One region of the Paenibacillus sp. FSL W7-1088 genome, then DNA from elsewhere that is predicted to be linked to it. Evidence: predicted binding sites of a transcription regulator. Region 1 holds the regulator's gene; the other holds the start of a gene.
The links. Region 1 encodes CtsR, which represses protease genes until heat stress. Its sites were predicted from a motif close to ATGGTCAATAAAGGTCAAACA; they were not measured.

Region 1 (7,746 bases):
CAACACTATGCAGGTTATCAATGACTTCTTGTTCCGTCTGCCCCAGTGTGATCTGGTTCGAGATTTGGAACAGGTTACCCATCGCCTCACTGCCTTCACCGTAAATTCCCCGTACAGTCAGTCCGACTTGGGAGACTGCGGTTAGAATGCGGCCGATCTGCTGTGTCATCACCAGAGCGGGCAGATGCATCATGACAGATGCTCTTACACCTGTACCTACATTTGTAGGGCAACTGGTTAAATATCCTCTGCGGTCATCAAAAGCATAATCCACATGCGCTTCAAAAGCATCATCTATGGCGGAAGCTTTCTCCCAGGCTTCTTTCACCTGGAACCCCGGATAGAGGCACTGGATACGAAGATGATCCTCTTCATTAATCATAATACTGACAGATTCATCCTCACTGAGAATAACAGCACCATTTCTGGATTCGTTCGCAAGACTGGGACTTATCAGATGTTTCTCCACCAGCACCCGTTTGTCAAGGTCATCGATATCAATCAGATCCAGAGTATGAAAATCTCCAAAGGCATGAACGTCATCGTATTGAAGTACTTCGCTCAGCTTATTCAGCACTTCTTCCGATTGCTCATTGGAAGCCAGCATCGGAAACGGATAATGCTGCAGGTTGCGTGCGATCCGGACCCGGCTGCTAATGACGATTTCGGAATCAGCCGCATCACTACGCATCCAGTCGCTGAGCGCCTTCTCTGTAAAACGAAGATTAGGCATTACGCATCCCTCCTACTCATCACAAACTTTACTCCTGAGCTATTTCTTTTTCAAGTTCCCTGATCTGATCACGAATTTGAGCAGCTTCTTCAAACTCCTCTTGCGTTATGCTCTCCTGAAGATCCCGTTTCAGATCAGCAATCTGTCTTTTGACCTTGATGCGGCCACCAGCTCGTGCAGGCACTTTCCCCACGTGGAGAGTGCTGCCATGAACCCGTTTGAATAGCGGGTCCAAACGACTGTCAAAATATTTATAACAAGAACTACAGCCAAAGCGGCCGATTTTGCTAAACTGTGAATAGGTCATGCCGCATTCTTCACAACGAAGGGATTGTGCAGGTGTTGCTCCCGCATTCCCATTCTTGCCTGAGGGTTCAAAATCAAGCAACCCGGACAATAAGTTGTGAATGGAAAATCCGTTGGATGTTCCGGGAATCATTTCCCCTTTTTCACGAGCACATGACTCACAAATATGGAATTCCGTCTTCTCTCCGTTCACGATCTTCGTGAAATGGAGTGTTGCCGGTCGTTTGTTGCATTCTTGGCACAGCACAATGATGTACCCCCTTGATCCCGATAGTTTTCATTTACCGAGCAAAGATATTAACATCGCCTTTAACATTCTGGCACGAATTTGATCCCGGTAAGGAAGTTTGACCAATATAATCTCTCTCGATACAGCTGCCCGCATCAACCCGGCTTCCCTTTTGCTCAAGAAACGTGCTTCTTCCAGTTGGTAGATCAGACCTTCGGCAGCTGTCTGCCCGATCTCATCTCCAATACTATGGTGCAAATGGTTATGCAGAGCCGAGTGAGCTGGCAATTCGATCCGCTGTATGCGAACATAACCGCCGCCGCCACGTTTACTCTCTACAAGGTAACCTTTTTCGAGTGTAAATCGGGTGCTGATGACATAATTGATCTGGGAAGGCACACATGAAAATTGGTCAGCCAGATCATTACGTTGAATTTCGACCATTCCTTCGGGACTTTCATGCAAAATACTCTTCAGATATTGTTCGATAATATCAGAGATATTACGCATCCACTCATCCTCCACTGTCTGAAACGTTAAGTCAATAAGGACCCACACGCCCCTACAGAGTACACCTTCTCAACCCATTTAACCAATCAAGGAAACAGCGAAACTGATCTTCAACGGTCTTTAACAGGAGAGCGAAGGACGCTCGAAGGTCCTTTAATATTGCCTTTATCCGCTGATGTGCACTACCTTTAAAATGGCTCCCACCACCGGATTGCAGAAAGAAAGCTACGTAAGTATTTAACCTTTAGTTGACTTTGACTTTCTTTGACTTTATATACATTATAGCATATTTTGTGGTTTTGCCAAGAGGGAGCACTATTCATTTTTTACGATTTTACACGAAATATTCGGCTGACACAAAAAAACCTCTCCAAAATAACTGGAGAAGTCCATTTGTCTCACACTAGCAACGTAATGCTATACACGTTAAATCTATGAAATTGATCCTAGAAAACTCTTTACTCTATGAGGATCAGAAAAAATCAAGTAAATACGTTTCCCGATCAGGAATTGCTTGTTCCAGAGCTTTTATTGCTTCATTTGGTCCTTCCATTCTACCTATCTGAGCCATCTCTGTGGGCCTACGATACCCCATCAGCATAGCGGTAAGCGTCTGAATGTCTACTTTAACAGTCTGATCTTTAGCAGCAGGCTCAGATGTTTTCCATATTGAAGCTGTACCGTTCATCGCCACATTTAATTGCCATACCCCTTCATTCCATGGTGCGTATGCATCCTCTACCTGGAGATTAATCTGTACTGGTGAGTCTGGGCTCGCAAAAGGATACTGGGAAATAAATTGTTCGACACTCACAATACGTGCCATGAAGAAAGGTACAATTTCCTGCTGAATCCGCGGATTATCTAATTGAAAAGCAAGCATATCACTGGCTGGTGCCTGTAAAGTGACTTCCTCAATCATGGAATCATGGTTGGCTATAAAGGTCCACAAACCTTGTCTTGCCTCTTCATTCAGATAAATGATCTCTTTAATGGTAAACTTTCTTTCCTTAACCTCATATAAAACATAGCCTTGTGCTTTACCAGCTTCATCATAATATACAGCCTTCTGGCTGGCTCCATTAGTGAGAACTGAATTCTCCCATCTCGCATCATCTCGGATTAAGGTTCCGTTATAGCGCTCAGCATACGCACTGTATACTTCCTTTAATACGCTGATTCCCGGATCGCCACGCCGAATTGTTCCAGGGGTTGCCTTTTTTGCAGGCAGATGAGCTGTAGGCACTTTATATCGTTTAAACTCAACATACGTCTCCCATCCATATCTCCGATAAAATGCAAAAGAGAACGGATGCAAAAACGATATACTTTGTTTGTTACGGTTCATTTCCTCCAGCGCATGCTTCAATAGCCCGGCTACCCAGCCTTTGCGTCTATATTCTGGCCATGTGGCTACTCCCGCAATACCGCCCATCTCGAACGATCTTCCGTGAATATAAGTTTGATAAGGAATAATGTGAAGTTTGGCACCCAATTGTCCTTCCTCAAATACACCCCATATATCCTGTGAATCAAATTGACTCCGTCGCTTCTCCGTTTGTTCTTCACTCATTACCACTTGAAAAGCATACTCGGAGAGTGCCATAGCTGGCTCAAAATCATCTACGGTTAATTTCTGAATTTCCATGTCGTCCTGCACCCCGTTCTCTAAGTTATGATATCTTTCAAATCATGGCCTGATACGTGATGTATGTATCTATTTATGAGTGTGTCAGAGGAACGGGACAAAGTCAAACAAGAGATGCGTGGGCATCTCTCGGGAATATTTTTTTCGTGTATAATAATTGTTCCACCTGTGATCTATAGTAAAAAAACGCAAATAAAAACCACCACCGAATAACATCGGCAGTGGTTCTTCGCTTGGCGGCGTCCTACTCTCCCAGGACCCTGCGGTCCAAGTACCATCGGCGCTAGAGGGCTTAACGGTCGTGTTCGGGATGGGTACGTGTGGAACCCCTCCGCCATCGCCACCAAACGCGATTTGTCGAAGCATAGCTTCTTGAAATCCAATATGGAACTGAAAATCATACGCACATTCTGTGATGTACCAATTTTCATTTCAGAGATTATTCTCTGAAAACTAGATCCGAAACGAACTTTGCGAGTTATAACCTGCATATCTTGGATAAGCCCTCGACCGATTAGTACTGGTCAGCTCCATGCATTGCTGCACTTCCACCCCCAGCCTATCTACCTCGTCGTCTTCAAGGGGTCTTACATACTGGGAAATCTCATCTTGAGGGGGGCTTCACGCTTAGATGCTTTCAGCGCTTATCCCTTCCGTACATAGCTACCCAGCGGTGCTCCTGGCGGAACAACTGGTACACCAGCGGTACGTCCATCCCGGTCCTCTCGTACTAAGGACAGCTCCTCTCAAATTTCCTACGCCCACGACAGATAGGGACCGAACTGTCTCACGACGTTCTGAACCCAGCTCGCGTACCGCTTTAATGGGCGAACAGCCCAACCCTTGGGACCTACTTCAGCCCCAGGATGCGATGAGCCGACATCGAGGTGCCAAACCTCCCCGTCGATGTGGACTCTTGGGGGAGATAAGCCTGTTATCCCCAGGGTAGCTTTTATCCGTTGAGCGATGGCCCTTCCATGCGGTACCACCGGATCACTAAGCCCGACTTTCGTCCCTGCTCGACTTGTAGGTCTCGCAGTCAAGCTCCCTTATGCCTTTGCACTCTTCGAATGATTTCCAACCATTCTGAGGGAACCTTTGGGCGCCTCCGTTACTCTTTAGGAGGCGACCGCCCCAGTCAAACTGCCCACCTGACACTGTCCCCGCACCGGATTACGGTACCAGGTTAGAACCTAGATACGATCAGGGTGGTATCCCAACGGTGCCTCCACGCAAGCTGGCGCTCACGCTTCAAAGGCTCCCACCTATCCTGTACAGATCGTACCCAAATTCAATATCAAGCTGCAGTAAAGCTCCATGGGGTCTTTCCGTCTTGTCGCGGGTAACCTGCATCTTCACAGGTATTAAAATTTCACCGGATCTCTCGTTGAGACAGCGCCCAAGTCGTTACGCCATTCGTGCGGGTCAGAATTTACCTGACAAGGAATTTCGCTACCTTAGGACCGTTATAGTTACGGCCGCCGTTTACTGGGGCTTCGGTTCACAGCTTCGGATTGCTCCTAACCGCTCCCCTTAACCTTCCAGCACCGGGCAGGCGTCAGCCCGTATACTTCGCCTTACGGCTTCGCACAGACCTGTGTTTTTGCTAAACAGTCGCTTGGGCCTTTTCACTGCGGCCCCCTCGTGCTATTCACACTACCGGGGCACCCCTTCTCCCGAAGTTACGGGGTCATTTTGCCGAGTTCCTTAACGAGAGTTCTTCCGCGCGCCTTAGAATTCTCTTCTCGCCTACCTGTGTCGGTTTGCGGTACGGGCACCATCACCTGGCTAGAGGCTTTTCTTGGCAGTGTGAGATCATGACCTTCGCTACTATAATTTTCGCTCCCCATCACAGTCCAGCCTTACGATGTGCGGATTTGCCTACACATCAGCCTCACTGCTTAGACGGACATCCATCAGTCCGCGTCACTACCCTGCTGCGTCCCCCCATTGCTCATAACGGCTTACGGTGGTACAGGAATTTCGACCTGTTGTCCTTCGACTACGCCTTTCGGCCTCGCCTTAGGTCCCGACTTACCCTGAGCGGACGAGCCTTCCTCAGGAACCCTTAGGCTTTCGGCGGATCAGATTCTCACTGATCTTTTCGTTACTCATACCGGCATTCTCACTTGTATAATGTCCAGCGCTCCTTACGGTACACCTTCAACCCTTATACAACGCTCCCCTACCCCTGATGCAAGCATCAAGCCATAGCTTCGGTGGTGTGTTTAGCCCCGTTACATTTTCGGCGCAGAGTCACTCGACCAGTGAGCTATTACGCACTCTTTCAATGGTGGCTGCTTCTAAGCCAACATCCTGGTTGTCTGTGCAACTCCACATCCTTTCCCACTTAACACACACTTGGGGACCTTAGCTGATGGTCTGGGCTGTTTCCCTTTTGACAATGGATCTTAGCACTCACTGTCTGACTCCCGGAAGTAAGTCTATGGCATTCGGAGTTTGACTGAGCTTGGTAACCCTTGCGGGCCCCGCACCCAATCAGTGCTCTACCTCCACGACTCTGTTTTCCGAGGCTAGCCCTAAAGCTATTTCGGGGAGAACCAGCTATCTCCGAGTTCGATTGGAATTTCTCCGCTACCCCCACCTCATCCCCGCACTTTTCAACGTGCGTGGGTTCGGGCCTCCAGTGCGTGTTACCGCACCTTCACCCTGGACAGGGGTAGATCACCCGGTTTCGGGTCTACGTCCACGTACTACATCGCCCTATTCAGACTCGCTTTCGCTGCGGCTCCGGCTCTTCACCTTAACCTTGCACGGGAACGTAACTCGCCGGTTCATTCTACAAAAGGCACGCCATCACCCCTAAAACGGGCTCTGACTTTTTGTAAGCACACGGTTTCAGGTTCTATTTCACTCCCCTTCCGGGGTGCTTTTCACCTTTCCCTCACGGTACTGCTTCACTATCGGTCGCTAGGAAGTATTTAGCCTTGGCAGATGGTCCTGCCGGATTCATACGGGGTTTCACGTGCCCCGCACTACTCGGGATACATCTCGGAGAGAGCCAACTTTCAACTACAGGGCTTTTACCTTCTTTGGCGGGCCTTTCCAGACCTCTTCGTTTAACCGGCTCCTTTGTAACTCCATGTGAGATGTCCCACAACCCCAGAGAGCAAGCTCTCTGGTTTGGGCTTCTCCGCGTTCGCTCGCCGCTACTGACGGAATCACTATTGTTTTCTCTTCCTCAGGGTACTTAGATGTTTCAGTTCCCCTGGTATGCCTCTACATAACCTATGTATTCAGTTATGAGTAACTGGAAATTACCCCAGCTGGGTTTCCCCATTCGGACACCCCCGGATCAAAGCTTGCTTACAGCTCCCCGAGGCAGTTTCGTTGTTCGCCACGTCCTTCATCGGCTCCTAGCGCCTAGGCATCCTCCGTGTGCTCTTAGTAGCTTAACCATTCCGCTCGTGTTCGAGCTGTCGCTCCGCTTGTTTTGGACTGCGTCCAAAGCCAAAAGTCGCTCCATTTCGATCACTCGCTCATGCAATCTACCGTTTTTATTGAAACTTGTTTTAACACAAGTTCAGCTTAAAAAGGAATGTTCTAATTCGCAATTTTCGTTTCGATATCTAGTTTTCAAAGAACAAGCTAAATAGACGAAATTCTTTGGTGGAGCCAAGCGGGATCGAACCGCTGACCTCCTGCTTGCAAGGCAGGCGCTCTCCCAGCTGAGCTATGGCCCCTCAAATTCCATCAAAACTGAACAAATGGATAAGTAACTGTGTTTTGCTCTTCATTTCATCCACACTAATGTGATGGACCGAAATGAATCGCTGCCGCAGGTTCTAAGAACCTGCGTATTTGAATGTTTCCACGCAGGAAACGATTCTCCATAGAAAGGAGGTGATCCAGCCGCACCTTCCGATACGGCTACCTTGTTACGACTTCACCCCAATCATCTATCCCACCTTCGGCGGCTGGCTCCTTGCGGTTACCCCACCGACTTCGGGTGTTATAAACTCTCGTGGTGTGACGGGCGGTGTGTACAAGACCCGGGAACGTATTCACCGCGGCATGCTGATCCGCGATTACTAGCAATTCCGACTTCATGCAGGCGAGTTGCAGCCTGCAATCCGAACTGAGACCGGCTTTTTAGGATTCGTTCCACCTCGCGGCTTCACAGCCCGTTGTACCGGCCATTGTAGTACGTGTGTAGCCCAGGTCATAAGGGGCATGATGATTTGACGTCATCCCCACCTTCCTCCGGTTTGTCACCGGCAGTCACCTTAGAGTGCCCACCCGAAGTGCTGGCAACTAAGATCAAGGGTTGCGCTCGTTGCGGGACTTAACCCAACATCT
Region 2 (7,746 bases), 590 kb from region 1:
AGACTGCGAAGTAGTGCTTCCTCCGAAGCTTATGCTCCGACGAACCATTGGGGTTCTCATCCCTAGAACACAAAAAAGCTTCCCGAAGGAAGCTTTTTTTAATACGTCCCAGGAGGGATACTCTCCTTGCCGTCGAGACTGCGAAGTAGTGCTCCCGAAGCTTATGCTCCGACGAACCATTGGGGTTCTCATCCCCAGAACGCAAAAAAAGCTTCCCGAAGGAAGCTTTTTTTAATACGTCCCAGGAGGGATTCGAACCCCCGACCGACGCCTTAGAAGGGCGTTGCTCTATCCAGCTGAGCTACTGAGACATGAAATTTTTCAAGCAAAATTGATTTTATCATAAATAATGATGAATATCAAACATTTTATTTTAAACTATTTTTCGTATATGATATTTGGCGGCGGTAACGTTTTTTTCATTATAATTAAGGTTATGTTAGAATATCAGAAGAACTCAAAAAATAGATCGACTTTCGTTTAATATACATCTATTTATGGTTGATTGCGACTGGAGATTCAGGATACAGAGGAGGTGCTCCTATTAAGGAATCCACGACCCCGGAAACCGAGCACAGTAACAATATCGTGCTGTTTCCTAAGACGCTGGACTATTACCAGATTCAATTGACGGTTATGCTAGAAAATGAACGATATGGTGAAGCGATGGACCTGCTTCGCTTTTTGCTGCAATGCCAAGGGCAGGAAGAAAGACATTACGACGAATGGCGAGCCTTGCTCGAATGGCTTGAAGCTGCTTTCCCTCATTATGGGGAAGATTTGCCCGAGATTCGTGAAGAGCGTGAGGAAGAGGACATTAGTGAAGAGGACATGGCACGCCAACATGCCCGGTCCAAGCTCGAGCAGGATGACGGCTATGCGGATAAACTGCTTCGTACCGTGATGGAGGAACCTTTATCTGAACAAACGATGCTGGCGCTGGAGCAGCTTGCGTATCTCGAACGACCAGAAATTGATGATTCGCTTACCGGTTGGCTCAAAGACAAGACACTGCATCCATTGCTTCAGTTCCGTGTGCTTCAAACATTACGTCGCCGAGGTGTCCAAGGCAATATTGCGTTTACTCGAGGGGAAGAGCCGGTTGAAGTGGAAATTGATACCGTTCCGCTTAGACCTGAGGATTTCCCGATTCAGATCGTTCAGATTCTTGAAAGAGTGGCAGATCAGACGGAGGTTCATGAACCTACGCTCTTTTATTTTGCACAAGAACTGTGGATTCAATATGTCATGGCCGTGTACGGAACCCGTGATTACATGTCCATGCTGGAAGAAAATGATTCCATGACAGATATCTGGGCAGCCGCTCTACATATGACCGTAGCAGACAGTCTGGGCGGTTCGCATGACGAGGAAGATACTCGCTCAATGTATGCTGTGACAGGGGCGATGCGCTTTCGTCTGGAGCAAGCATATCGATCGATGAAGCAGTTTGTTTCTGCCGGTTTGGACGGTCAATAGGAGCCGGAAACGTTTTCCTCAAACCGTATCAAGGGATTCCCCTTGAAAAAGAATCTAATCTTGTTTATACTAAAATGGTTATTTTGTACGTGATTGCCTACGTGAACATGTGAATTTTGGAGGGGAAAGTATACAATGAAAGCAACTTGGGAAAAGATAGAGAAGAACCTTGGGGTTCTTGAGGTTGAAGTGGGTGCAGATCGTGTAACTGCAGCACTCGACAAAGCTTTTAATAAAGTAGTTAAACAAGCAAACGTACCTGGATTCCGTAAAGGTAAAGTTCCACGTCCAATTTTCGAAGCTCGTTTTGGTGTGGAAAGCTTGTATCAAGAAGCAATCGACATTTTGCTTCCTGAAGCTTACACAGAAGCAATCGACCAAACGGACATCTTCCCGGTTGATCGTCCTGATGTAGATATCGAACAATTCGCTAAAGGACAAGTTTTCAAGTTCAAAGCGAAAGTAACCGTTAAACCTGAAGTTACACTGGGTGACTACAAAGGCGTTGAAGTTGCTGTAGCCAAACATGAAGTAACTGATGTTGAAGTGACTGAAGAGCTCGAGCGTCTTCAACAACGTCACGCAGAACTCGTTGTTATCGACGAAGGTGCTGCACAAAACGGCGACGTTGCTGTAATCGACTTTGACGGTTCCGTTGATGGTGTACCGTTCGAAGGCGGACAAGCTGAACGTTATTCCCTGGAACTTGGTTCCAACACGTTCATCCCAGGATTTGAAGAGCAGGTTGTGGGTCTGTCCACAGGCGACTTCAAAGACGTTGAAGTGACTTTCCCAGAGAGCTACCATGCAGCTGAACTGGCTGGCAAACAAGCGGTTTTCAAAGTGAAAGTACATGAAATCAAACGTAAACAGCTTCCTGAGCTGGATGATGAATTTGCTAAAGATGTTAGTGAATTCGATACGCTTGAAGAGTACAAAGCTGATCTGAAAAAACAATTGGAATCCCGTAAAGCAGACGAAGCCAAAGCAGCTCAAGAAAATGCTGTTGTAGAAAAAGTGGCTGAAAATGCTGAAGTGGACATTCCTTCTGCAATGGTTGAGAGCGAAGTACAAAACATGATGCGTGATTTCGACAACCGTCTGCGCAACCAAGGTATGAACCTGGAAATGTTCCTGAGCTTCTCTGGTCAAACACAAGCTGACCTGAGAGGACAAATGCAGGAAGATGCTTCCAAACGTGTTCGTAACAACTTGGTTCTTGAAGCAGTTGGTAAAGCGGAGAACATTGAAGTGTCTGACGAAGAAGTTAACCAAGAACTCGAAAAAATGGCTGAGTCTTACAAGCGTCCTGCTGAAGAGATTCGTGGCATTCTCGAGGGTAATGGTTCCCTGGACAGCCTTCGTGATGAAGTGAAACTGCGTAAAACGATCGATGTTCTCGTTGAGAACAGCAAAGTCGTTGAAGCTGTTGAAGCTCCAGCTGAAGAAGTTGCTGCAGAAGCTGACGAAAAATAAGACAAGCTGTTATGTAATGAACAGCTGAATAAACGATAAGGCACGTGAATCATTGCGTGCCTTATTTTTAAATTATGGCATCCATTTTATAGAGGATTCAGTAATAATATGGATGGGATTTGTTGCGGAATTGGTTATGCATATCCAACGTGCTATGGTTCTCCTGCAAATAAAAAAAAGGTGAAACGGCATAGGATTGCTCCGATTTGCACATACATAGAAAACATGGTTAAATATGATCAGGCTAAAAAGTAAACTCACCCCGTCTTGACACCACTTGTGAAAAATGACATTGTCACAGGAACGTGTTAGAATGAATTTGGGTTTGCTTTACAGGTAGCCTATGTCTAATTACATGTAGAAAAGAGGTTGGTCTCATGAGTCTGGTGCCAATGGTTGTAGAACAAACCAATCGAGGCGAGCGTTCTTACGATATATATTCGCGTTTGCTGAAGGATCGCATTATTTTTCTAACCAGTGCGATTGATGACGATGTAGCCAATCTTGTCATAGCTCAGCTTTTGTTTTTGGCAGCCGACGATCCTGAGAAGGATATCAGCTTGTACATTAATTCACCTGGTGGTTCTGTCACCGCAGGGATGGGTATATACGATACGATGCAATATATCAAGCCGGATGTATCGACCATTTGCGTAGGTATGGCAGCAAGCATGGGCTCGTTATTGCTGACAGCAGGTGCTCCTGGCAAACGATATGCGCTGACAAACAGCGAAGTGATGATTCATCAGCCGCTTGGCGGCGTTCAAGGACAGGCTGCGGATATCAAAATTCACGCAGAATGGATTATTAAAACACGTCAGAAACTGAATCAAATATACGTCGATCGTACAGGTCAACCCCTTGAGAAAATCGAGCGGGACACAGACCGTGACTTTTTCATGAGTGCTGAAGAAGCCAAAACGTACGGCATTATTGACCAGGTGCTCAGCAGACCGATCAATTCCTAAAGGGGTGGTTTCATGTTTAAATTTAACGATGAGAAAGGGCAATTGAAATGCTCTTTTTGCGGTAAATCTCAGGAACAGGTGCGCAAGCTGGTCGCTGGACCGGGCGTTTACATTTGTGATGAATGTATCGAACTGTGCACTGAAATCGTAGAGGAAGAGCTCGGTCATGACGAAGAACTGGACCTCAAAGATATTCCAAAACCGAAAGAAATCCGCGATATTCTTGACCAGTACGTTATTGGACAGGATCAGGCTAAGAAGTCTTTGTCTGTAGCGGTTTACAATCACTATAAACGGATCAACACGCAAAGCAAGATTGAGGACGTTGAATTGCAAAAAAGTAACATTTTGCTGTTAGGGCCTACGGGTTCTGGTAAAACGTTGCTTGCGCAAACGATGGCCAAAATCCTTAATGTTCCTTTTGCTATTGCTGATGCAACTTCATTGACGGAAGCAGGTTATGTCGGCGAAGATGTAGAGAACATTCTGCTCAAGCTGATTCAAGCTGCTGATTATGATGTGGAAAAAGCAGAGCGCGGCATTATTTATATCGATGAAATTGATAAAGTAGCGCGTAAATCCGAGAACCCATCCATTACACGTGATGTATCGGGTGAAGGTGTTCAACAGGCGCTCCTGAAAATTCTGGAAGGAACTGTTGCTTCTGTACCACCACAAGGTGGTCGTAAGCATCCACATCAGGAATTCATCCAGATCGATACTACGAACATACTCTTCATTTGCGGCGGTGCCTTCGATGGTCTGGAGCAAATGATCAAACGCCGGATCGGTAAAAAAGTCATTGGCTTTAACACCGTTGCGGAACAAAAAGATCTTAAACCAGGTGAATATCTGGGTATGGTATTGCCGGAAGACTTGCTGAAATTCGGTCTGATTCCGGAATTTGTAGGCCGTTTGCCAGTTATCTCCACTTTGGAGCCGCTGGACGAAGACACATTGGTACGGATTCTTTCCGAGCCAAAAAATGCGCTTACGAAACAATACCAAAAACTGCTTGAGCTGGATAATGTAAATCTGGTGTTCGAACCAGGAGCATTGCTTGCGATTGCGAAGGAAGCCATTAAACGTAACACGGGTGCACGTGGACTGCGTGCAATTATCGAGGGCATTATGCTTGAGATTATGTATGAAGTACCTTCCCGTGATGATGTTACGAACTGTGTCATTACCGAAGAGGTCGTTGAGAAGAGAGTCGTGCCTGAACTGAGCCAATCCAAGGACGACAAGCAGGAAGAAAGTGCCTAACTAAAGGGTAATATTCCGTTTCAACACTGAAATATAGACTTGTCAGTTCTCCACTCCTGGCAGAAGGCGAATTCATGTCTCTGTCAGGGTGGAGCTTTGACGTTGTGGGGAGAGAAATCACTCATGTTTTTAAGACAAGATACACGACCCGTAAAAGTGGGAAACTTAACGATTGGTGGCAGCAACGAGGTCATCATCCAGAGCATGTGTACAACGAAAACGGCAGACGTTGAGGCAACCGTGGCAGAGATTTTGCGTTTGGAAGAAGCAGGCTGCCAAGTAGTGCGTGTAACGGTGAACAATGAGGAAGCTGCCGCAGCCATCAAGGAAATCAAGAAACGGATTCATATTCCGCTCGTAGCGGATATCCATTTTAATTATAAACTGGCGCTCCTTGCGATTGAGAACGGCATCGATAAAGTACGGATTAATCCCGGCAATATCGGTAAACGATCCAAAGTGGAAGAAGTGGTCAAGGCTTGTAAAGAGAAAGGTATTCCGATTCGCATCGGGGTAAATGCGGGTTCGCTTGAAAACCATTTGCTTGAGAAATATGGGTATCCAACGGCTGATGCTATGGTAGAAAGTGCATTGTATCACATTGGTATTCTGGAAGAGCTTGACTTCCATGATATCATTGTATCCCTCAAAGCTTCGGATGTACCGATGGCGATTGAAGCGTATACCAAAGCGGCTCAAATCATCAAATATCCTTTGCATCTGGGCATTACTGAGGCGGGGACGTTGTTCTCTGGTACAATCAAAAGCTCGGCCGGTATGGGTGCTTTGTTATCCATGGGTATTGGCTCAACGATGCGGATATCGCTTAGTGCGGACCCGGTTGAAGAGATCAAGGTTGCGCGTGACTTGCTCAAAACCTTTGGTCTGATTTCCAATGCAGCTACGCTGATTTCATGCCCTACCTGTGGACGTTTGGATATTGATCTGTTCTCTATTGCAAATGAAGTGGAAGAGTATATCTCCAAGCTCAAGGTGCCGATCAAAGTATCCGTGCTGGGTTGTGCCGTTAACGGCCCGGGTGAAGCCAAGGAAGCGGATATCGGTATTGCCGGTGCACGCGGAGAAGGCTTGTTGTTCCGTCATGGTAAAATGATCCGTAAAGTGCCGGAAGAGATCATGGTTGAGGAATTGAAAAAAGAGATCGACAAAATCGTGGAGTCCTATGAAACGACAGGAGTTATTCCTGGCCGCTCGCACTGATTGATTTATATAACGTTTTGCAACAGTCCGTCAGCAATGACGGGCTGTTTTTTTTCTCAAACATACAATTTCCTGATTACCCGTTTACGTCTCGGTGAAAAGGCTATACTACCAAGTATTAGCATGATCTCATATGAGAATAGGGATAGAACAGGAGGATGTTGAGACATGGAATTTGGTATGGTCATAATGATGATTCAGTTATTTTTTGGTGTGGTGATCGGTTTGTATTTCTGGAATTTGCTTCGTGGCCAGAAAACAAATCGCAGCGCGGTGGAGCGTGAATCCCGCAAGGAACTGGAGAAGCTGCGCAAGCTGCGCTCCATTTCACTCACCAAGCCTCTGGCAGAGAAGACACGTCCGGCAACCATTAATGATATTGTAGGGCAAAAAGACGGACTCCGCGCCCTTAAAGCCGCGCTATGCAGTGCTAATCCACAGCATGTCATTATATATGGCCCACCAGGGGTCGGGAAAACAGCTGCGGCAAGGGTGGTATTGGAAGAAGCCAAAAAGAATCCGTCCTCTCCTTTCAAGGCCGATGCCAAATTCACGGAACTCGATGCCACGACGGCGCGTTTTGATGAACGGGGTATTGCTGACCCTTTGATTGGTTCAGTGCATGATCCGATCTATCAAGGAGCAGGAGCGATGGGCGTAGCAGGCATTCCACAGCCAAAACCCGGTGCGGTTACAAAAGCGCATGGGGGGATGCTTTTTATTGATGAGATCGGTGAACTGCATTCTATTCAGATGAATAAACTGCTGAAAGTATTGGAGGACCGCAAGGTCTTTTTGGAAAGTGCGTACTATAACTCGGAAGACACGCATACTCCTGCTTATATCCACGATATTTTTCAAAATGGTCTGCCAGCCGATTTTCGTCTAGTCGGAGCGACAACTCGTTCGCCCCATGAACTGCCTCCAGCTTTGCGCTCGCGGTGTATGGAGGTCTATTTCCGTCCATTGCTGCCCGAAGAGATTGGGCAAATTGCGGAAGATGCCATTCAAAAAATCGGATTCAGTCCATGTCCAGAAGCAGTTGATGTGGTTAAGCGCTATGCAACCAATGGCCGTGAAGCGGTCAATATTATTCAGCTCGCTGCTGGGCTGGCTTTGACTGAAAAACGTGAAACGCTGCAGGCATCGGATGTGGAATGGGTCGCTGGCAGCAGCCAGATTCAGCCCCGGCCAGATCGCAAGGTGCCTTTGCGGCCACAGATCGGTTTTGTGAATGGCTTGGCCGTATATGGACCGAACATGGGCACCATTCTGGAGATTGAAGTATCCGCTGTTCCGGCTCTTCGAGATCAGGGGCGGATTAACATCACGGGAG

Region 2: a site for CtsR is predicted at 3,123-3,143, ahead of clpP (ATP-dependent Clp endopeptidase proteolytic subunit ClpP). Genes of this name have one in related genera too.

The regions. Positions count from the first base shown of each region.
Region 1 is NZ_CP150216.1:6,404,672-6,412,417, forward strand. Features, by position in the region: gene MKY42_RS29080 (protein arginine kinase) at 1-733, opposite strand, end outside; gene MKY42_RS29085 (UvrB/UvrC motif-containing protein) at 762-1,286, opposite strand; gene MKY42_RS29090 (CtsR family transcriptional regulator) at 1,317-1,778, opposite strand; gene MKY42_RS29095 (GNAT family N-acetyltransferase) at 2,251-3,426, opposite strand; rRNA gene rrf (5S ribosomal RNA) at 3,658-3,774, opposite strand; rRNA gene MKY42_RS29105 (23S ribosomal RNA) at 3,921-6,845, opposite strand; tRNA gene MKY42_RS29110 (tRNA-Ala) at 7,055-7,130, opposite strand; rRNA gene MKY42_RS29115 (16S ribosomal RNA) at 7,284-7,746, opposite strand, start outside.
Region 2 is NZ_CP150216.1:5,819,580-5,827,325, reverse strand. Features, by position in the region: tRNA gene MKY42_RS26295 (tRNA-Arg) at 238-311, opposite strand; gene MKY42_RS26290 (hypothetical protein) at 637-1,479, shown strand; gene tig (trigger factor) at 1,615-2,955, shown strand; gene clpP (ATP-dependent Clp endopeptidase proteolytic subunit ClpP) at 3,333-3,923, shown strand; gene clpX (ATP-dependent protease ATP-binding subunit ClpX) at 3,936-5,189, shown strand; gene ispG (flavodoxin-dependent (E)-4-hydroxy-3-methylbut-2-enyl-diphosphate synthase) at 5,313-6,410, shown strand; gene lonB (ATP-dependent protease LonB) at 6,579-7,746, shown strand, end outside.